Regions from separate parts of the Pseudoalteromonas sp. SWYJZ19 genome, predicted to be linked through region 1. Evidence: predicted binding sites of a transcription regulator. Region 1 holds the regulator's gene; each other region holds the start of a gene.
The links. The regulator MetJ, encoded in region 1, represses methionine synthesis genes. The targets are predictions, from matches to a motif close to TAGACGTCTAGACGTCTA.

Region 1 (7,377 bases):
GCGCATGCATTAATTCGCCATCATTTAAGGTAAAAAGAGTACGTGCATCTTGAGCGCATGCCTCAATATTTAGCTGCTGTAAATAAGTAGCGAGTAAACGTGCTGACCACAGTTCGCCATGTGCAAGCAATGCAGCCTCTTTTAGCTGCTCAGCTTGAGCAAGTTCTGCAATATAGCTAAGTTCGATACTTAGTGTTTTAAGTGCACTTCGTTTTAAATCGGCTTCTAATAGCTGCTCTATTAAATCACTTTGATGGTTATTTAACTGCAGTAAAATATCAGCGACTGCTTGAGTATCTTGTTTTTGATAGCTTTGCCAAAGTAATACTAGCGTATCGGTTGTCTTACCCGCAGCCGATACCACAACACAGTCGCCCGTCTGAGTATGCCCAATAATTATTTTAGCTACGCTTTGATAGCGCTCACTTGAGCTTAAGCTTGAACCACCAAATTTATGTACACAATTGACCATATTTATACCAATTCGCTTAATTAAGTTGTCTATTTTGAGGATAAGAAAACCGTGTCGATAACAAGGCAAAAATTTCGTTGTTTAGTTGTTCTATATGAGAAATTTTTAACGAAGTTAGCGTGCGGTTTAATCCCTCAAATTGATTAGGTATTATTGCGGATTGGTATTACTTACCAAAGCGCCGGACGGGCTGCACTTAATTTAACGTTACCACCAGGAGTGCCTGCTCCTTTGCCTACACGGCCAACATTTTTATTTTGCCCTGGTTTTACAAGTTCAAACACTCGTTCAAAATCAGCGACTAAATCGTGTATATCTTCAATACCTACCGAAATACGAATAAGCGTATCGCCCACACCCGCTTCTAAACGTGCTGTTGCCTCCATACCTGCGTGCGTCATAGTTGCAGGGTGACAAATTAAGCTCTCTACGCCACCTAGTGACTCAGCTAAACTAAACGTTTTAAGGCTAGTTAAAAATGCCGCAGCGTCGTTTATATCGCCTTTAATATCAAAACTCACCATGCCACCAAAACCAAGTTGCTGTGCTTTAGCCAGCTCATGTTGAGGATGTGACTCAAGACCTGGGTAGTAAACTTGGCTTACATATTCAGAGCTTTCAAGATACTTAGCTATTGCCAGTGCATTTTCTTGATGCTGCCTTAGGCGCACATTTAAAGTACGTAAACCACGAAGCGTTAAATAGCTATCAAAAGGCGCACCCGTAATACCAATGTTATTAGCCCACCAAGCAAGCTCATCGCCTAACTCTTGTGTTGCGGCAATAACAGCGCCGCCTACTACATCTGAGTGTCCGTTAATGTATTTAGTGGTTGAATGCACCACAATATCTACACCAAACTTAAGAGGATTTTGTAAAGCAGGCGACAAAAACGTGTTATCTGCAGCCACCAATGCACCGCATTGCTTTGCAACATCGGTCACCGCTTTAATATCTGTTAAACGAAGTACTGGGTTACTTGGGGTTTCTATCCAAATAAGCTTAGGTTTAATTACTAAAATTTGTTGAAGGCTTTCTTCTTTTGTTAAATCTAATATTTCGAGCTTTAGTAGTCCGCGTTTTTGTAAAGATGTAAATAAACGATAGCTGCCACCATAACAATCATGTGGAATTACTAACGTATCGTCACTATTAAGTAGCTGAGTAGCTAAATGCACGGCAGCCATGCCTGTAGCTGTAATTATGCCACGAGCGCCACCTTCAAGCTTAGCAAGCGTCTCAGCTAAAATATCACGATTAGGATTACCGCTACGACCATAATCATACTCACGCTTAGTATCAAAGTCGGCAAACGAATAAGTAGTCGATAAATAAATTGGCGGTACCACCGCACCATGATGTTTATCAGCATCAACGCCGTTACGTACAGCAATGGTCGCTTTGTTTTTTTCGCTCATATTCGTCACCTGATTAATTTGGATGTTTAGACGTCTAAAAGAGTAAGTTATCCGTTTTGATAAGTCAAAGTATTTTAAAGCTCTAGATGGCTAAAAGTAGAAGGGGCTTCTGCGAATAACACATTTTAGCTCACAAAAGTGTGCTTATCTTTACACCTACAATAGGCTTATTAAGATAGATCGGTATCTATTATTTGACTATCTTTTTTAAATCGATAGAATTTCACGCATATTTACACGCTTTTTATACCGTGTGAGAAATTAATAATCTGAGGCAACGATACATCTTATGGCTAAATGGAATGGTGAGTATATTCACCCATACGCAGAACACGGTAAAAAATCAGAGCAAGTTAAAAAGATCACCGTTTCGATCCCGCTAAATGTATTAAAGGTATTAACTGACGAACGTACACGTCGTCAAATCAATAACCTTCGCCATGCTACAAATAGTGAATTGCTATGTGAGGCATTTTTGCATGCTTTTACTGGCCAACCTTTACCAAATGACGATGACTTACGTAAAGATAACGCCGAAAAAGTACCAGAAGAAGTTAAAAAAATAATGCAAGAAATGGGTCTAGAAGTACCCGTTTTAAACGAAGAATAAATATTACAAAGACAAAAAAACCTCAGTAATTACTGAGGTTTTTTTATGTCTAAATTTTATTGCATAGCTCTACTGTATAGATTTACTGCATATAGTTTTCAGGTAGCTCAATTTGTGCAACACCTGACTCAATTGCAGCAAGTGCAACAGCTCTTGCTATACGCGGCAGTAAACGTGGATCCATTGGTTTTGGAATAATATACTGCGCACCAAATTCTAGTTTATCTACTCCAGCGGCTTTTAAAACTTCTGCAGGTACTGGCTCTTTGGCAATACTTCGAATAGCATCTACTGCAGCAATTTTCATTTCATCGTTAATAGCACTTGCACGTACATCAAGTGCACCACGGAAAATAAACGGGAAACATAAAACATTATTAACTTGGTTAGGGTAATCAGAGCGCCCTGTTGCCATGATTAAATCGTTGCGTGCGCCGTGCGCAAGTGCAGGATCAATCTCAGGATCTGGGTTTGAACATGCAAACACAACTGGTTTTGCAGCCATTAGCTTTAAATCTTCAGCCGCTAATAAGTTAGGACCAGAAACACCCACAAACACATCAGCATCTGCAATTACATCTTGCAATGTACGCTTATCGGTATTGTTAGCAAAAAGCTGTTTATATTCATTTAAGTCATCGCGGCGGGTATGAATAACACCTTTGCGGTCAAGCATATAAATGTGTTCACGCAGTGCACCACACTTAATTAACAGCTCCATACACGCAACAGCGGCAGCGCCTGCACCTAAACATACAATAATTGCATCTTCAATTGACTTACCTTGTACTTCCAGCGCATTTAACATACCAGCAGCCGTTACAATGGCAGTACCGTGTTGATCATCATGAAAAACAGGAATGCTACAACGCTCTATTAATGCTTTTTCAATTTCAAAACACTCTGGTGCTTTAATATCTTCAAGGTTAATACCACCGAATGTGTCGGCAATATTGGCAACCGTATTAATAAAGTCTTCTGTTGTTTTGTGCTTAACTTCAATATCGATAGAATCAAGCCCTGCAAAACGTTTAAACAATAGCGCTTTACCTTCCATTACAGGCTTAGACGCTAAAGGACCTAAATTACCAAGGCCTAGAATTGCAGTACCATTAGTAATAACCGCAACCATGTTACCTTTACCCGTATATTTATAAGCATTTGCAGGATCTGCAGCTATTTCACGTACAGGTTCGGCAACACCTGGGCTATACGCAAGTGCAAGATCATGAGCCGTTTCAGCTGGTTTTGTAAGCTCAATGCTAATTTTACCTGGTACGGGATGTGAGTGGTAATGTAGTGCTTGTTCACGAAAGTCAGACATAACGCGATGGTATCCTGCAATTTAAGTTAAAGTGAGAGATGGAGTCTTGGGGTACGATACCCTTATTATTTTTAAATTCCAAGCAATATCAGGTCTATCCTGTTATATGCTATATCCTATAATTTTAAGAGGTTTTTCAGTAACTTTGCAGGATTATATCAACATTTAATAAATAAAAATTCACCTAAAAAGTAAGTTTTAAGGTGCTTTTATGCCTATCAAAATCTTATAAAATGTATACTTAAAGTATCAGCATAAACTTAGAATAACAGCCTACTACCCTACTTTAAAAACAGATAAGCCCACGTTAGATACTTTTATCAACCTAGTTAAAAATTGTACTATTTAAAATATAGAGAATATCTATCGATTTGTCTGTAAAGGATTATGCATACTCAGAATAAGAATAGGAAATAGTTATGCAAAAGGAGGGGATAGTTAAAATCAACGAAATAATACCAATCTGCTTATATATGGGGTCTATTTAACGTTAAGAAAATTACGCTAGAACTAGGCAAAAATTTTTGTATCTAGTTGTTCTAAATAAAAATTTTTTAACGACGTTATAGTGCAATTTAATTCGTTAAATTGCTCAAAGATTTATGTAGGTTAGTTTAAGATAATAAATAACAAATTTTAGGCACAAAAAAAGCACCCTAAGGTGCTTTTTTTAACTAAACAGCAATAATTACTTCTTGCTGGCAAGTGCACCAAAGCGCTTGTTGAAGCGATCAACACGTCCGCCAGTGTCTAAAACTTTTTGCTTACCAGTGTAAAACGGGTGACACGCAGAACATACGTCTAAGTGAATGTCTTTACAAAGAGTTGAGCTAGTTTCGAATTTATTTCCACATGAACATGTTGCAGAAATTACTTCGTACTTAGGGTGAATACCTTCTTTCATAGGAACCTCTAGTTAAGGCCGCATCGCTCTCCAAACCCGGAGTTTGGCACCATACGTCGTTAAAACAAATTTGTTGGTGGCGGATTTTATCCAACAACCTCCCCCCACACAAGTATTTATTTATATTTTTGCCAAAAAAGTGAACAATCTCTTTCTCAAGCACTATTGCTAGTAGGTTTTTAGCGTTATTTTTAGTACATTACAGCATTAATTTTACGGGTTGAGTTGTTATGAGTTTTGTTGAAGTTGCTATTAAAGTCCCGCTTCCACGCACCTTTGATTATAAAATAGAAGAACAGCTCAGTGGCTTATCAATTCCCTTACTACCTGGCATGCGAGTTTTGGTACCTTTTGGTAATCAAAAAAAAGTAGCGGTTGTTTTGGGTATTAAAAGCAGTACCGACGTCCCTTTAAATAAAATTAAAAATATTATAGAGGTAATAGACGACGCCCCTATTTTAAGTGCCCAGCATTTAGAACTCCTTAGCTTTACTGCCCGCTATTATTGCTATCCATTAGGCGAAACTATTCATATAGCGCTACCTGGTGCACTTCGCCAAGGTGAATCGCCTGATAAAACCAGTATTAATATGGTTGCCCTGACAGAAAAAGGTGCAAAAGTACCGTCATTAAAAGCTAAAACACAGCTCAACCTATTAAAGCAGTTATCGCAATCAGGTAAGTCATCATTAACTGAGTTAAAAGCACTGGGCTTTAGTAAAAAAACAATAGATAGCTTAATAGATAAAGAACTCATAACACAAACTATTGAGCACGATAACCAATGGCAAAGTGTTGCTCCAACCGTCGGTAGTAAACCAGTACTTAATAAAGAACAAGCGGTTGCTTGCACAGCTATAAATCAAAGTACTGGCTTTAGCAGCTTCTTATTAGAAGGCGTAACGGGCAGCGGTAAAACCGAAGTGTATTTACAGTGCCTAGAAGAAGTACTCAAACGTGGCGAGCAAGCCCTCGTACTCGTGCCCGAAATCGGCCTAACACCACAAACCGTAAACCGTTTTCGCCGCCGCTTTCCTGATACACCCATTATGCTTTGGCACTCAGCACTTACCGACAACGAACGTTTACAAACATGGCGTTTTTGCGAAAAAGGCAGTTGTGCGATAGTTATTGGCACACGTTCGAGTATTTTTCTGCCATTTTTAAAACTCGGTATGATTGTTGTTGATGAAGAACACGACTCGTCATTTAAACAACAAGATACCCTTCGTTACCATGCTCGTGATTTAGCCGCTTACAGAGCTTTTCAGCATAAAATCCCGCTTATATTAGGCAGCGCCACACCCGCGCTTGAAACACTTCACAAAGCAATTAATAACAAATACCAGCTATTAAGTTTAACGGAGCGTGCGCAAACAGCGACTGACAATCAGTTTAAGTTACTCGATATGAAAGGTCAGCCCGACCAAGCAGGTATTGCACATGCAAGTCTTGCTACTATGCGTCAGCACTTAAATCGCGGTAAACAGGTTATGGTATTTTTAAATCGCCGAGGTTTCTCACCCACCCTTATTTGCCATGAGTGCGGTTGGTTGAGCGAGTGTAAACGATGCAGTACCAGCGCTACATTTCATAAAGCGATTGGGCAAATGATCTGTCATCACTGTGGCGACCAGTACCCTGTCCCTCACCAATGCCCTGACTGTGGAAGTACGCAAATATTTCCTAACGGTAAAGGCACAGAGCAAATTGAAGAGTTTTTATCGACCGAATTCCCTGATACACCTGTTACTCGTATAGACCGCGATTCAACTCGCCGTAAAGGTAGCCTTGAAAAAGCACTTGATGAAATAAACCTAGGCGGCGCACGCATTTTAGTGGGCACACAAATGCTTGCCAAAGGCCATCACTTTGCAGATGTAAGCCTTGTTATAATTTTAGATGTAGATAGCGGCTTATACTCATGCGACTTTAGAGCGACAGAGCATTTAGCGCAATTAGTCACCCAAGTAGCGGGGCGTGCTGGACGTTCAGGTGAGCCTGGTCAAGTGTTATTACAAACACACTTTCCAGAACATCCTCTTTTGCAAGACTTAGTTAATAATGGTTACCAAGACTTTGCCCGCTTTGCTCTTAGTGAGCGCGATGATGCTGACTTACCGCCCATTACAAATATGGCCATTGTGCGTGCACAAGGACATAGTATTAAACTAGTCGTCGATTTTTTGACGGATTTGGTTCCTGTGAATGGGGTATCTGGTATACAATTGCTCGGTCCGATCCCTGCCCCACTTGAAAGAGTCGCAGGTATGTATCGTTTTCAATTGCATATTCAAGCGCAAGATCGTCGCATATTACATCAGTACCTTGCGCAAATGGTTGATTATTTAAGTACCAGTAAACTTGCACAAAAAGTACGCTGGAGCTTAGACGTAGACCCTATAGACATGATTTAGGTTAAGGCCAAAATAACACCATGGCACAGCACGATTATATTAATAAAAAGCCTGCAGGCAGAAACAGTAAAAAAAACGCACCCGCTAAAAAACCATTTCCTATTCTTTTAGCCGTTATAGCCATCTTACTTGTAGGTGGTTTTGCCTACACACTATGGTTTATAAAAAGTAATGCCGATCCAAAGCTTGTCGAAAAACAAGCTAACCCAACTGCACCCGCAAAAGTAGAAGT
Region 2 (7,377 bases), on a different contig from region 1:
TGCATGATGACCTTTAAGCGCTGGTGCATCAGGAATACTTAAACGGCTTTGATCACCTTTTGGTAGCGTTGCAAAATCGCTCATCATTTTAGCTTTAAGTTTTGCAGGCACAGCCCCAATTAAGCCAACCGTGAGTTTAGATTGCGTAAGCTCGCTGTTATAAAATGCTTTAACGTCATCCAGCGTCAACGCTTCTAAATCAGAAATATCACCGTAGTTGTAGCTTTCATAAGGATGATTTTTGTAAAGCGCGCTGTATAGCACTTCTTTGCCTAGCTCTTCATCGTTAGATGCTTTTAAGCCTGACTTAATACCGTCGATCATTTCTTTTTTGAGGCGTTTAAAGTCATCCTCTCTAAAGCCTGGGTTTAGTAATTGATCGCTCACAAGTGTATACCACTGCGACGCGTTATCTTTATGAATACGTCCTTGAAACGACAGCATTTCTTTATCTATTTGATAACCAAAGCTACCCGCAAGCGGATAAAGTGCTTTTTGAATATCTTTATAGCTTGTCGCCTCTGAGCCACCTTGTGCAAGCATAGCCGCAGTTAACGCAGCAACGCCTTTTTTGCCTTGAGGGTCGGCAGCCGCACCGGTATTGAATAAAAAGTTAACATCAATTAATGGCGAGCTATTGGTTTTATCAAGTACTTTAAATACAGGAGCCGCAGGTGCTTGTTTAAGCTTTGCAGTAAGCGCATTTAAATCAACTTCTTGCTCAAAACTTGGCGCTTCATCAAGTGCCGACATTGTTAATGTGGTACGTGCGTTATCAGTAAAGTATTTATTAGCAACGGCTTTAATATCTGCGCTGGTGATGTTATCTGCCGATTTATACAGCTGGTTTATAACCTCAGGATCGCGCTCAAAATGCATGTAGCTGGCAAGGGTTGATGCAATCGCTTGCGACGAATCTAAACCATTAATAAAGCTGTATTTAAGGTTCGATTTTAAATCACTCAGCTTTTGCTCATCAACAAGCTCAGTGCGTGCTTTTGCATAAGTTCGGTTAATGGCATCGCGTGCAGTGGCTAAATCGTCTGCGTTTTCTACTTTAACAAATACGTGTAATAAACCCGGATCTTTAGTCTCTGGGTTATAGGTAAACATTTGGCTGGCAATTTGTTTGTCGACCACTAGCTCTTGATATAAATCTGAATTACTTGAAAAATAAAGCTGTGAGATTAAATCAAGCGCCGCTCTGTCTTTTTTAGCAGGCTCCCACGCAGCGCCTTTGTACGATACAAGTAACCAATGACCTGGTAGCGCTTCATCTTGCTGGTGCAAATATTTTGGTGCTTGTTGAACAGGCTCTGCTTTAATGTCAGCAATATAGTTACCCTTTTTCCAGCTGCCCCAATGCTTTTTAACCATTGCCATTGTTGCTTGCGGGTCTACATCGCCCACAATAACAAGTGACACATACTCAGGCTTATAAAACTTAGCAAAAAATTCTTTACCATAGGCCATTTGATCAGGCATAGCTTCTATGTCTTTAAAAAAGCCCATAGTGGTGTGTTTATACGTGTGCTTATCAAACGCCTCTTCGCGTACAGCGCTTAATAATTTACGAATTGGGCTCGCGTTGTTTTTTAAGTACTCACCTTTTACCGTTTGTGCTTCTGTTCTAAATTGCTCTTCGGTGTAAGTTAAGTTTTGAAAAATATCAGCTTCAAGCTCAAGTACTTTATCAAGATGCTGCTTTGAAAAGTTTAAATGGTAGTTTGTAAAATCGTTTGTTGTATAAGCGCGGTTATCAACACCTGAATTTTTTAATATGTCTGAGTACACATCTTCAGGGTATTTTTGTGAGCCTTTAAACATCATGTGTTCAAAAAAGTGAGCAAAGCCTGTTTTGCCCTCTTCAACTTCGTTACGCGACCCAACCGATACCGGAATTTGCAGCGACACTACATCAGGGTAGTCGGTTTTAACAACCATGACACGTAAGCCGTTTTCTAGCTCTTCAATTAAATAATCTTGCGAGAAAACACGGTCATCAGCTTTATTTACTTGTTCTTGTTGTGCTGTTGTTTGCGTGCTTTGGTTTTGTTGCATGGCGCAACCTGTTAACGCCAGCGATACCGCTAAGCTGGTTGCTAATAATTTAAATTTCATTGTTGTCCCTTTTTAAATTGAGCAAATTTGTTGTCAGATTTAACTCTTTAATTATGCCCCAAAGCCAATAAATATAAGAGCCCAAAGGGAATTTATTATGTAAACAACTGTGTCAATTATAAATTATGGGAACAAGTACTATGAATAAACATCATGTTAGTTGAAAAACTTTCACTAAATAAATCTATCTAGACGTCTAAATGGCTGCTATATTAAATCCATCAAAACAAACTTAGCTGGAATGAGGATTATGGCTTTATCACTAAAAGAGAAGATAGTGGACACCAACCAAGGTGTTTATCTTATTGGTACTACCCCGCCTAAAATTGGCACCGATAAAGCGCAATTAAAAACCATTGCAGAAAAGCTATTAGGTCGCTTACACGAAATTGAATACGACGGCGTGATAATTTACGACATTCAAGACGAAAGCAGCCGAACTAATCAAGACCGTCCATTTGCGTTTAAACAAACCGTTGATCCGCGTGAATACAGCCATTTACTTCGTAATTTATCTGCACAAGATGTGATTACTTATAAAAGTGTGGCGCAGCGTGGCGTAGGCGAATTTAAAGATTGGCTAAGTGAAACTAAAAACGACTACGATTTACAAAATGTTGTTTTAGTAGGTAGCCCATCATCGATAGGCGATATAAAGCTAAGCCTGCCAGATGCGTATAAAGCGATGGCTGAGCAATCAGATGATTTCTTTTTAGGTGGCGTTACGATTGCCGAGCGCCATTCAAGTAAACGAAATGAGCACGAACGATTAATAGAAAAAACAGCACAAGGTTGTCAATTTTTTATATCGCAAGCTGTTTACGACGCACAAGCTACTATAGAGCTAATTACTAGCTACGCACGTACGTGTAAAGCACAGGGTATTACACCTCAACGTATTATATTAACGTTTACCCCGTGCGGCGGCGAAAAAACCTTAGACTTTATGCAATGGTTGGGTATCTCAGTGCCAGAGGCAACTAAATGGCGCATGCTTGATGCAGACAATACATTAAGCGAATCAGTCCGTATTTGCCGCGAAAATCTCGACTTAATACTTAAAAGCTGTGCGCATTTAGATGTACCGCTGGGCCTAAATATTGAAAGCTTAACAAACCGTAAAGAAGAAATTGACGCGTCAATTAACTTATACCGTTTATTAAAAGCCATTATGGAATTGAACCTTGCGGAAAAGCTAATAGCTTAAAGGCTAGGTAAGAGCTAATTAACACCCTTCTTGGCAAGCCTAATGGCTTGCTTTTTTATGTCCGTTCTTTGAAAAATTAATTAATAAATACAAGTAAAAATTTGCAGCTTAAACTATTTATTGAAGCTGTTTTTGGTTATTACTCTCAAGCCTTTTTAAGGCAAACCCCATAGAGGAGCACATAACACCAAAAATTATTATATAAATCTAATGCTAGGAAACGTTTCAAATAAGCTTATTATTGCTAAGGAAAAAATAAAACCTATCGCAGAAAAAACCAGCCAAGTTTGTGTGGCATGAGTCATGACGAACCTCCTTTTATTATTGTGCCTTTTTAGCGAGCTTATACGCTTGTTTATTTTTATACATTGCGTGGTCTGCATCATTTAATAGCGCTTCAAAGGGCTGCTTTTGTTTATTAGTAAAACTATAACCAATACTAAGCGATAAATCGCAAACGTCTTCTTTGAGTAAGACTTTTGAATACTCAGTCGAAATTTTATCCATGATGTAGTTAATCTTGCTTTTATCGCTTACTTGCATTACTGCAACAAACTCATCGCCACCTAAGCGCCCTACTATATCAGCATCTCTTAAATGCGTTTTTAGCGTATCTGCCAATATAATTAAGGCTTTGTCGCCCACTTCATGTCCGCAGGTGTCGTTTAATTTTTTAAAGTCGTTTATATCAATAAACAAACAACACACGTCAAAGCCTAAACGTAGCGCTAAGTTAAGTTTTTGCTGGGCTAATAAGTTAAGTGCTCGGCGATTATAAATATTCGTTAATGAGTCTAACATGGCTATTTCGCGCATTTGCTCATAGCTATACACAAGCGCTAGGTCGTCTTCAATCAAATCACGCAGTTGTTCTATGAGTTCAAAATATTCATCGGTATAGCTTGTTTTCTGAGTGTCTTTTAAGCATAGCGTGCCAAATACTTCGCCTTCAGGCCAATGAATAGGTAAACCTAGGTAGGATTCAACACCATCTTCAACTACTTCTGGTAGGGTGTTCCATGCATCGTTATTGCTTGCATCATTAACATATAAAATATTTTTAGTTTCAGCAACGTACCGACAAAATAGAGGGGTTTGAGGAGGAAGTATAGGATTGGTCTCAAAGTTAGAGCCACCTTCGTTACTTCTAATAACAACGCGATAGCCTTTGCTTGTTGCCTGAACTATATAACCAGACGGGGCTGAAAAAAGCCCCGTTATAAGGTCGATTGTTTTTTGCCATTTATGCAAAGATATTTGGCCATCAATACCAGAAAATGCCCATTGATCAATTTCAAACATTGCTTTACCTCGGCTATTTAGTAGCTCCAGTATAGGCAAAAAAGCAAAGTAAAAGCTATTATTTACGACGTCTGCTTGGCTCTCTTTTACCAGTGATGCGTTTTTTATCGCGATCTTTTCGCGACTTGTTAGTATTTTTACGATTATCTTTTGGCTTTTTATTAGGATCTGGCTCGTAACCTTCTAACCACTGCGGCGTTAAACGCGTATCGAGTAGTACTTCAATTTCTTCTAGCAGCCATTGCTCATCTAGACTTACCAGCGACATAGCAAGTCCTTGTTCGCCAGCACGACCTGTACGGCCAATACGGTGCACGTAATCCTCGGCAATGTACGGTAGTTCAAAGTTAATTACGTATCTAAGTGTAGAAATATCTAAACCACGCGCAGCTACATCGGTTGCAACAAGTACGCGTGTAATACCTTCTTTAAAGTTTTGCAATGCACGGTCGCGTGCGCCTTGCGATTTGTCACCATGGATTGATTCGGTTTTTAAACCGTCTTTACACATTTCTTTAGCAAGCTGATCAGCCATTTGTTTTGTGCGAGTAAAAATAAGCACTTGGCGCCAGTTTTTCATACCAATCATGTGCGATACAAGTTCGCGCTTACGATCCTCATCTACAGCGTAAATAACTTGCTCTACTTCAACCGCGGCTGAGTTACGTTTATCAACTTCAATTAGTTCTGGGTTTTTAAGTAACTTTTTACTGAGTTCAAACACGCTGTCATCAAACGTAGCTGAAAATAGTAAAGTTTGGCGATCGCCCGGGATATGTCGCAATATACGTCTAATTTCATCAATAAAGCCCATATCAAGCATGCGGTCAGCTTCGTCAAACACTAAGGAGTCTACACTTGAAAGTACCACACTGCCTTTAACTATATGATCAAGCAAACGCCCAGGTGTTGCCACTATAACTTGCGCTGTTTTAAGTGCTTTTATTTGAGGGCCAATACTTGCGCCACCATAGGCTAAAGCGCCATTGATATTAGTGCCTTGTGCGTACTTTTCAAAGCTTGCAAATACTTGCTGAGCAAGCTCACGGGTTGGCGTTAAAATGACTACACGTGCAAGGCCTTGCTCATCTTTTTTAGGGGTATTTAAAAGCTTATGTAATAAAGGTAAAACAAAGGCGGCAGTTTTACCCGTACCTGTTTGCGCGCTGCCCATTACATCACTTCCGGCTAAAATAGGCGGAATAGTTTTAATCTGAATTGCGGTAGGTTGAGTGTAATTATTTTGCTCAATCGCTGTTAATAATAACGGGTCGAGATTAAGTGATGAGAACGTAGTGGCAGACATAGGCTTAGCTTTAAAATAACAAAGAGCGCTATTGTACGCATATTACTGTACTGCGTAAATTAACCAGTCCAGAAAAGTATTTAATCGTGGTTGCTCACTTTCACTTTAGCGCTAAAACAATAAAAAAGGCGCTAAATAACAGCTGTATTTAGCGCCTTTTATAATTTCATGTAGCTTTAAGCTGGCTTTAGTGTCGCTTTACGCTCGTTGTAAAACGCTATTAAATCGTCAACTGTTGCTTGGCAGTATTCGCGTATACCCGAAACTACCATATGCTTTTCACCACTACCCACTTTAACGCCGTTTTCTAACAGGTTAAAACGAAGTGTAATTTTTCCGCGCTTGCCGGCGTACTCAAAACTAGGCTCTGCAAACTCAAGTTCTGGTGCTGTAATATCAAGATTATCAAGGTTGATAAGCATTGATTCGTAAATGATCATTGGGCGAGCAGGGTTAATCATTACCTCTTGCTTACCCATTAATGGAATAATTACATGCGGGAAAGTAGTACCAGAAAACTCAACATAATTTTTTATTAGGCTATTAGTCAGTGCTGGGCATTGGCTGGTTTTACCTTTGCGCTTTACCTTTAAAATAACTTTTTCGCCATTGGTTACATCAAACTCATCAGCCCCTTCAGGGAAGTTAAGTTTGGTGTTTTCATCAACCATACCGGCAAAAGTAAATTCCATTTGTTCACTAATACCGTAGCGGTCTAGTACCAATGAAAAAAGTAAGTCTCCTGGCGCGCAAAACTTTTTGGCATCTTTGTCGTGAAGTGGATTGTAATCGTCAGCAACGCATTTAGCGAATCGACAACCTTGCTCACGAGAGATAGAAACATAATCAGCATGCTGCTGAAAAAAAGGACTTAACATAGTTTGTTCACTGCTTAAACTGCTTATAACCTATCTATATTACCAGAAAAAAAATACTGAGAGGTCGAATCTGTTAGATTAGTTGCTAAATAAAACAGAGCAATAAAAAACAATGACCTTTTATTTATTAGCGCTATCAATTATATGTGTTTTTCCGTACTGCAAAATATCAATAATGCGGCAACCCCTTTGGCACTACTTACTAGCTTTAAGTGTTGTAAGTGCATATTTTCAAGGTTATATAAATTTATATGCCCTGCTGTTAACCGGGCTTTACGTTGTTTTATACTACTGTGCGCTAAATACAAAGCAGGCAATAATACGCGCTACTTTAAGTACTGTTTTTATAGTTTCCTCATTGGCATTAGCACTTCATTGGATGCCTGGTTTTAATAACCTCCCTATTGTTATAAACGAGCGTATTACAAGCGATGCGATTGCATTTACCCTTTATGCTAATTTTGATAAAGCTATGGCGGGTTTATTTCTTTGTGCTTACTTTTATTCGAATAAAAAAGCTTTAAAAGCAGACTCTAATAAAGCGGGCCCATTAAACGTTAAAC
Region 3 (7,377 bases), on a different contig from region 1:
ACTTTCTTCTTGCGAATAGCTTGTAAAGCTTATAAAAATTAGTGCGATGGCAATAAATAGTTGTTTCATAATATGTTCGTTCTTATTTTACATATTAAATAAGAACGAGAATTTAACAATTTTATTTCAAACTAAAAGCGAGCGGCTTGCTCAACAACAATAGCATGGCGTTTAGCGAGGCGAAGATGGTCTTTATCGTAGCCACCACCTATTACTGTAGCAACGGGTGTATTGTGTTCAAGGCAGCGTTTTAGCACTAAATGGTCGCGCTTAACTATGCCATCCCAGCTTATATCTAATTTACCCAAGCCATCGCCTTGCCAAATATCAACGCCAGCATCGTAAAGTACCAAGCTTGGGTTTAGCTCTTTAAGTAAATAACTCAAGGTGTCGTCAACTACGGCAAGGTATTCGTCGTCTTTCATATTATCGGCTAAGCCAATATCTAAATCGCTAGCGGATTTTCTGAAAGGGAAGTTTTTTTCACAATGGATAGAGCAAGTATAAGCGTATGCTTGATGCTGTAACATTGCGGCTGTGCCATCACCTTGGTGCACGTCTAAATCAAAAATAAGTACGTTAGTTACTTCACCCGATTCAATTAAAGTTTGCGTGGTAAAGGCTAAATCGTTAACCATGCAGTAGCCTGAGCCAAAATCGGTATGCGCATGGTGTGTACCACCGGCTAAGTGGCAGGCTATACCATGTTTAAGTGCTAAACGAGCTGTTTGCAAAGTACCTTGAGGTGCTGTAAAGGTACGTGTCATAAGCTCTTTTGACCAAGGTAGGCCAATGCGACGCATTGCTTTTTCATCTAAGCGGTTATTCCACAAATCATGTATGTAATTTTCGCAGTGTATTAGCTCCAGTGGCTCTGGCGTGCCTAATATTGGCTCAACCAGGTTATCGCCAATCAAACCAAGCTTTGCTACATGCTGATATAAATGTGCAAACTTACTCATTGCAAAACGATGCTTTGGATCGAAATTAAACGAGTAGTTAGGGTGATACACCAAAGGTAAATGTGGATTTAAAGTCATGTTTGCACAAGTTAAAAAGTTTGCACTATGGTAATCAACTAATCCAAATGAGTCTATTCTTGTGTGTCGTGAATCAACATAGCGAGTTCGCGATGTAATAGTTCGTCATCAGCTAAGTTTAGCTCTATTAAACGCTTTAAATAAGTAATGCTGTCTATATCAATATGGTGGCATTTTAAACCAATATGATCCGCTTCTATATGGCACACCACAACCTCCATTTTTATTTCTATTTCGCTTTGAGGCAGCGAAAAACGCAGAACAGCTTGGCTATTTTGGTTGCCAATAAAAGCATCACATTTAGTGATTAATGCGCCATGTAAAGATACATCAAGTAATTTACATGGGTACTGGTGATCATTAAAAATTACTTGTGCATCGGTTGAAAATAAAACACGAGAAAACTGACGACGATTTTGCATAACCTAATTTAGCCTTACTGTTTTTATAATAAATTAAGCATAGCGGGTAATTCTCTACATGCTAGCAGGATATGCTCCTGTAATGCTGGTGGCATAAAAAAGCCCCGCATAAATGCAGGGCTTAGTTTTACTGTAATAAATTAGCTACAGTAAATATTAACCAATTTTTTTGTACTTAATACGCTTAGGTTCAGTTGCTGCTGCACCTAGTGTCTTTTTAAGCCACTCTTCGTATTCAGTATAGTTACCATCAAAGAAGTTAATTTGACCTTCGTCGCGGTAATCTAAAATGTGCGTAGCAATACGGTCAAGGAACCAACGGTCATGCGAGATACACATTACACAACCAGGGAACTCTAAAATAGCGTTCTCTAGTGCGCGTAGTGTTTCAACGTCCAAGTCATTGGTTGGCTCATCGAGTAGTAACACATTGCCGCCAGCTTTTAATAACTTAGCAAGGTGTAAACGGTTACGTTCACCACCTGATAGGTCTTTAACAAACTTTTGCTGATCGTTACCTTTAAAGTTAAAGCGACTTACATACGCACGGCTTTGGAACTCAAAGTTACCAATTTTTAGTACGTCTTGGCCGTCTGATATTTCTTGGAAAACAGTTTTGCTTTCGTCCATACCGTCGCGGAACTGATCAACAGTAGCAAGGTGTACGCTTTCGCCAACGGTAATGCTACCGCTGTCTTGCTTTTGCTCACCACTGATCATTTTAAACAGCGTTGATTTACCCGCGCCATTAGCACCAATAATGCCTACAATGGCACCTTTTGGCATGCTAAAGCTTAAATCGTCAATTAAAACGCGATCGCCAAAACTCTTACGAAGATTCGTTACTTCAAGCACTTGGTCGCCTAAACGCGGGCCAGGTGGAATAAACATCTCGTTAGTTTCGTTACGTTTTTGGTAATCAGACTGCTGCATTTCAGTAAACTGAGCCATACGTGCTTTTGACTTAGCTTGGCGACCTTTAGGATTTGAACGAACCCATTCAAGTTCTTGCGCAATTGATTTTTGACGTGCTTTTTCAGATTTTTGTTCTTGCTGTAAGCGCGCATCTTTTTGTTCAAGCCAAGAAGAGTAGTTACCTTCCCATGGAATACCTTCACCACGGTCAAGCTCTAATATCCAACCAGCTACATTATCAAGGAAGTAACGGTCATGCGTAACCGCCACAACAGTGCCTTCGTAATCGTGTAAAAAGCGCTCTAACCATGCAACCGACTCAGCATCCAAGTGGTTAGTAGGTTCATCGAGAATAAGCATGTCTGGTTTTTCAAGCAGTAATCGACATATAGCAACACGACGACGCTCACCACCTGAAAGGTGCTCAATTTTAGCATCCCATTCTGGCAGACGAAGTGCATCAGCAGCACGCTCTAAAACGTTATCAATGTTGTGACCATCGTGCGCCTGAATAACAGCTTCAAGCTCGCCTTGCTCTTTTGCAAGTGCGTCAAAGTCAGCGTCTTCCATGGCGTATTCGTTATACACTTCGTCAAGACGTTTAAGTGCGTGTTTAACTTCGCCAACAGCTTCTTCAACAATTTCACGAACTGTTTTGCTTTCGTCTAAAACAGGCTCTTGCGGTAAATAACCAATTTTTGTACCAGGCTGAGGATGTGCATCACCTTCAAAATCTTGGTCAACACCGGCCATAATACGTAGTAACGTAGATTTACCAGAACCGTTTAAACCAAGCACACCAATTTTAGCGCCAGGAAAAAAATGTAACGAAATATCTTTTAAGATAGTGCGCTTAGGTGGCACAACCTTAGATACTCGACTCATCGAGAATATAAATTTATCAGGTAAAACCATGGAGGAAAGCCTTCAAATAATAATAAAAATTTCAATGTTGTATTGTAGTGGCTGACAGGTGAAACAGTCAACGAATGGCGGGTTTTAAAGCACTAAAGCATGCTTGTAAGTAAAGTATAAAATCATGAATAAATTTCATTTGGACATCTATACATCTAGAGGTTGATATTTTTTACTTTCAGTTCATAATTAACTTTCGGTTTTTATGAGCAGGAGTAAAAATATGCCAATTACAGTAAAAGACGAGTTGCCGGCAATTGCGCGTTTACGTCAAGAAAACGTATTTGTAATGCCTAAAACACGTGCAAAAACGCAAGAAATACGCCCAATGCGTTTGGCTATTTTAAACTTAATGCCTAATAAAGTAGAAACCGAAGTTCAGTTTATCCGCTTGCTTGCCAACTCGCCTTTGCAAGTAAACGTAGAGCTGCTGCGCCTCGACACTCACCGCAGTAGTAGCAACTCAGAAGAGCACCTTGATACCTTTTATCGTTATTTTTCTGAGGTTAAAGACAACAATTACGACGCATTAATAGTAACTGGCGCGCCACTTGCGCATTTAGAATACGACGATGTAGCGTATTGGGATGAGCTAAAGGTCATTATTGATTGGGCTGAGCAACACGTTACCTCTACGTTATTTTCGTGCTGGGCAGCACATGCAGCGCTATACCATCGTTACAATTTAAAGCGCGATTTAAAAGACGACAAACTGTGTGGCGTATTTACTCACCAATGTTACTTTGATCACGGCGCACTGACTCGCGGATTCGACGACACCTTTTTAGTACCGCACTCACGCTACGGCCACATTGATATAAATAAAATAAATGCTTGTGATGAGCTAGTTGTACTAGCTGGTTCTGAGCGAGTAGGGGCTTACTTACTTAAAAATAAATCAGGTAGCCAAGTGTTTATAACCGGCCATCCTGAGTACGACGCCGACTCGCTAAAAGCAGAATACGAGCGCGATTGTAAAAAAAGCCCTAATGCACCAAAACCCGAAAATTACTTTCCGGATGACGATGCAACCAAACAACCTTCAAAAACGTGGCAAAGCCATGCTTTTTTACTTTTTTCGAACTGGTTAAATTACTACGTGTACCAAACCACACCGTATGATATTAATTTAGTTAGCCAAGACGTGAGGACTAACAACTATGCCGAATAACGCTCCTACAAATAATAAGCAAGCCGAAATAAGCGCCGCATTAAAAGAACGCATTTTAATTTTAGATGGCGCTATGGGCACCATGATCCAAGATCATAAGCTAGAAGAAGAAGACTATCGCGGAGAGCGTTTTAAAGACTGGCATGTATTAATTAAAGGCAATAACGATTTATTAAGCCTAACCAAGCCCGATTTAATCACTGATATTCATCGTGGTTTTTTATCAGCGGGCGCCGATATTATCGAAACCAACACGTTTAACTCGACCACTATTTCGATGGAAGATTACGACATGGCAAGCTTAAGTCGTGAAATAAACCTAGAGTCGGCTAAATTAGCACGCGCAATTTGCGATGAATTTACGGCTAAAACGCCAGAAAAACCACGCTATGTAGCCGGTGTTTTAGGGCCGACATCTAAAACGTGTTCAATTTCGCCAGACGTAAACGATCCGGGTTACCGAAATGTCACCTTTGATAAGCTGGTTACTGCGTATATTGAATCAACACTTGCATTAATGGAAGGCGGCGCCGATTTAATATTAATCGAAACTATATTCGACACCCTTAACGCAAAAGCGGCCTCGTTTGGCGTAGAAGAAGCCTTTGAGCAAGCAGGGCGTACATTACCAGTTATGATTTCGGGGACTATTACCGATGCCTCTGGTCGTACGCTTTCGGGGCAAACAACCGAAGCATTTTATAACTCTATTCGCCATATTAAGCCTATATCAATCGGCCTAAATTGTGCGCTTGGTCCTGATTTACTGCGCCAGTATGTAGAAGAGTTATCGCGCGTGTGCGAAACCTTTACATCGGTACATCCTAATGCGGGCTTACCAAATGAGTTTGGTGAATACGACTTAGAAGCGGGCGATATGGCAACCGAAATTATCGATTGGGGTAAATCGGGCTTTATTAATATAGTAGGCGGATGCTGTGGCACCACGCCTGCGCATATTCGCGCTTTTGCAAAAGGTTTAGCGGGCGTTAAACCACGCCAGCTACCAGAGCTTGAAGTACGCATGCGTTTATCAGGCCTTGAAGCCTGTAACTTAAATTAAGGAGCCAGCATGACCCAACAAATAGCAGTATTTACTAATGTCGGCGAACGTACCAATGTAACGGGTTCTGCCATGTTTAAACGTTTAATCATGGAAGAAGACTTTGAAGCCGCGCTAACTGTTGCCCGCGAACAAGTAGAAAACGGCGCACAGGTTATTGATATAAACATGGACGAAGCCATGTTGGACTCAAAAGCCGCCATGGTTAAGTTTTTAAACTTAATAGCCTCAGAGCCTGATATTTCTCGCGTACCGATTATGGTTGACTCTTCAAAATGGGAAGTAATAGAAGCAGGCTTAAAGTGTATTCAAGGCAAGGCAATTGTTAACTCAATATCGCTAAAAGAGGGCGAAGAGCCGTTTATTCGCCAAGCTAAAATAATAAAACGCTTTGGTGCAGCCGCTGTTGTAATGGCGTTTGATACTGACGGGCAAGCCGACACGGCAGACCGTAAGTTCGCAATATGTGCGCGCAGTTATAAAATATTGGTAGAAGACATTGGCTTTGCGCCAGAAGATATTATATTCGACCCTAATATATTTGCCGTAGCCACCGGTATTGAAGAGCACGATAACTACGCCGTAGAATTTATTGAAGGCACGCGCCGTATTAAGCAAAACTTACCGCACTGTAAAGTGTCGGGCGGGGTGTCAAACGTATCGTTTTCGTTTAGAGGTAATAACCCAGTACGTGAGGCTATTCACTCGGTGTTTTTATATCACGCTATTCAAGCGGGTATGGATATGGGCATTGTAAACGCAGGCCAACTTGCTGTTTACGACGACATACCAGCAGAGCTTCGTAAAGCAGTTACAGACGTAATACTTAACACCGACTCAGGCGCAGGCGAGCGTTTAGTAGAGCTTGCACCAAAATACTCGGGTATGGCGCAAGCCGAGCGAGTAGAAGATTTAGAGTGGCGCACATGGCCTGTTGCAAAACGCCTTGAGCACGCGCTTGTTAAAGGTATTACTACCTTTATAGATGAAGATACCGAAGAATGCCGCGCCGCAGCAGCTAAACCTATTCACGTAATTGAAGGGCCGTTAATGGACGGCATGAACGTAGTAGGCGACTTATTTGGCGCAGGTAAAATGTTTTTACCACAAGTGGTTAAATCGGCGCGCGTAATGAAGCGAGCCGTAGCCTACCTAGACCCATACATTGAGCTTGAAAAAGAAGAAGGCTCAACTAACGGTAAAATAGTGATGGCGACCGTAAAAGGTGACGTACACGACATAGGTAAAAATATTGTGGGTGTTGTACTGCAATGTAATAACTATGAAGTAATCGATTTAGGTGTAATGGTACCGGCTGATAAAATACTGCAAACCGCAATCGACGAAAAAGCCGATATTATTGGGTTGTCGGGCTTAATTACCCCATCGCTTGACGAAATGGTACACGTAGCAAAAGAAATGAAACGCCGTGGCTTTGAGCTCCCATTAATGATTGGCGGGGCAACTACCTCTAAAGCGCACACTGCCGTTAAAATTGAGCCACAGTACGACAAAGGTGTAGTATACGTGAGTAACGCCAGCCGTGCGGTAGGTGTGGTTTCAAACTTATTATCAAAAGAGTTTAAACCTGACTTTTTAGCTAAAACACAAGCTGAATATGTAAAGGTACGTGAGCAGCAAGCGCGTAAAAAACCTCGCTCTAAGCCTGTTACAATCCAGCGCGCACGCGATAACGCAGCACAACTCGATTGGGATAACTACACGCCACCAGTGCCTAAAAAGCTTGGCGTGATCGAGTTTAAAAACGTATCAATTGCTACTTTGCGTAAATACATAGATTGGACGCCATACTTTATGACGTGGTCAATCGCCGGTAAATACCCGCGCATA

Region 2: I6F45_RS03640 (methylenetetrahydrofolate reductase) is a predicted target of MetJ. The motif match lies at 2,311-2,328, and genes of this name have one in related genera.
Region 3: I6F45_RS13395 (homoserine O-succinyltransferase) is a predicted target of MetJ. The motif match lies at 3,433-3,450, and genes of this name have one in related genera.

Annotation. Positions count from the first base shown of each region.
Region 1 covers NZ_JADYXI010000018.1:69,502-76,878, reverse strand. The annotation lists gene metL (bifunctional aspartate kinase/homoserine dehydrogenase II) at 1-472, opposite strand, end outside; gene metB (cystathionine gamma-synthase) at 643-1,890, opposite strand; gene metJ (met regulon transcriptional regulator MetJ) at 2,180-2,500, shown strand; gene I6F45_RS16320 (malic enzyme-like NAD(P)-binding protein) at 2,583-3,824, opposite strand; gene rpmE (50S ribosomal protein L31) at 4,513-4,728, opposite strand; gene priA (primosomal protein N') at 4,959-7,145, shown strand; gene I6F45_RS16305 (SPOR domain-containing protein) at 7,166-7,377, shown strand, end outside.
Region 2 covers NZ_JADYXI010000002.1:370,827-378,203, reverse strand. The annotation lists gene I6F45_RS03645 (M16 family metallopeptidase) at 1-2,121, opposite strand, end outside; gene I6F45_RS03640 (methylenetetrahydrofolate reductase) at 2,372-3,328, shown strand; gene I6F45_RS03635 (sensor domain-containing diguanylate cyclase) at 3,650-4,630, opposite strand; gene I6F45_RS03630 (DEAD/DEAH box helicase) at 4,689-5,936, opposite strand; gene I6F45_RS03625 (DUF3581 domain-containing protein) at 6,113-6,814, opposite strand; gene I6F45_RS03620 (CPBP family intramembrane glutamic endopeptidase) at 6,927-7,377, shown strand, end outside.
Region 3 covers NZ_JADYXI010000013.1:5,816-13,192, reverse strand. The annotation lists gene I6F45_RS13415 (TlpA family protein disulfide reductase) at 1-69, opposite strand, end outside; gene I6F45_RS13410 (histone deacetylase family protein) at 132-1,040, opposite strand; gene I6F45_RS13405 (PilZ domain-containing protein) at 1,094-1,462, opposite strand; gene ettA (energy-dependent translational throttle protein EttA) at 1,619-3,292, opposite strand; gene I6F45_RS13395 (homoserine O-succinyltransferase) at 3,516-4,463, shown strand; gene I6F45_RS13390 (homocysteine S-methyltransferase family protein) at 4,453-5,526, shown strand; gene metH (methionine synthase) at 5,536-7,377, shown strand, end outside.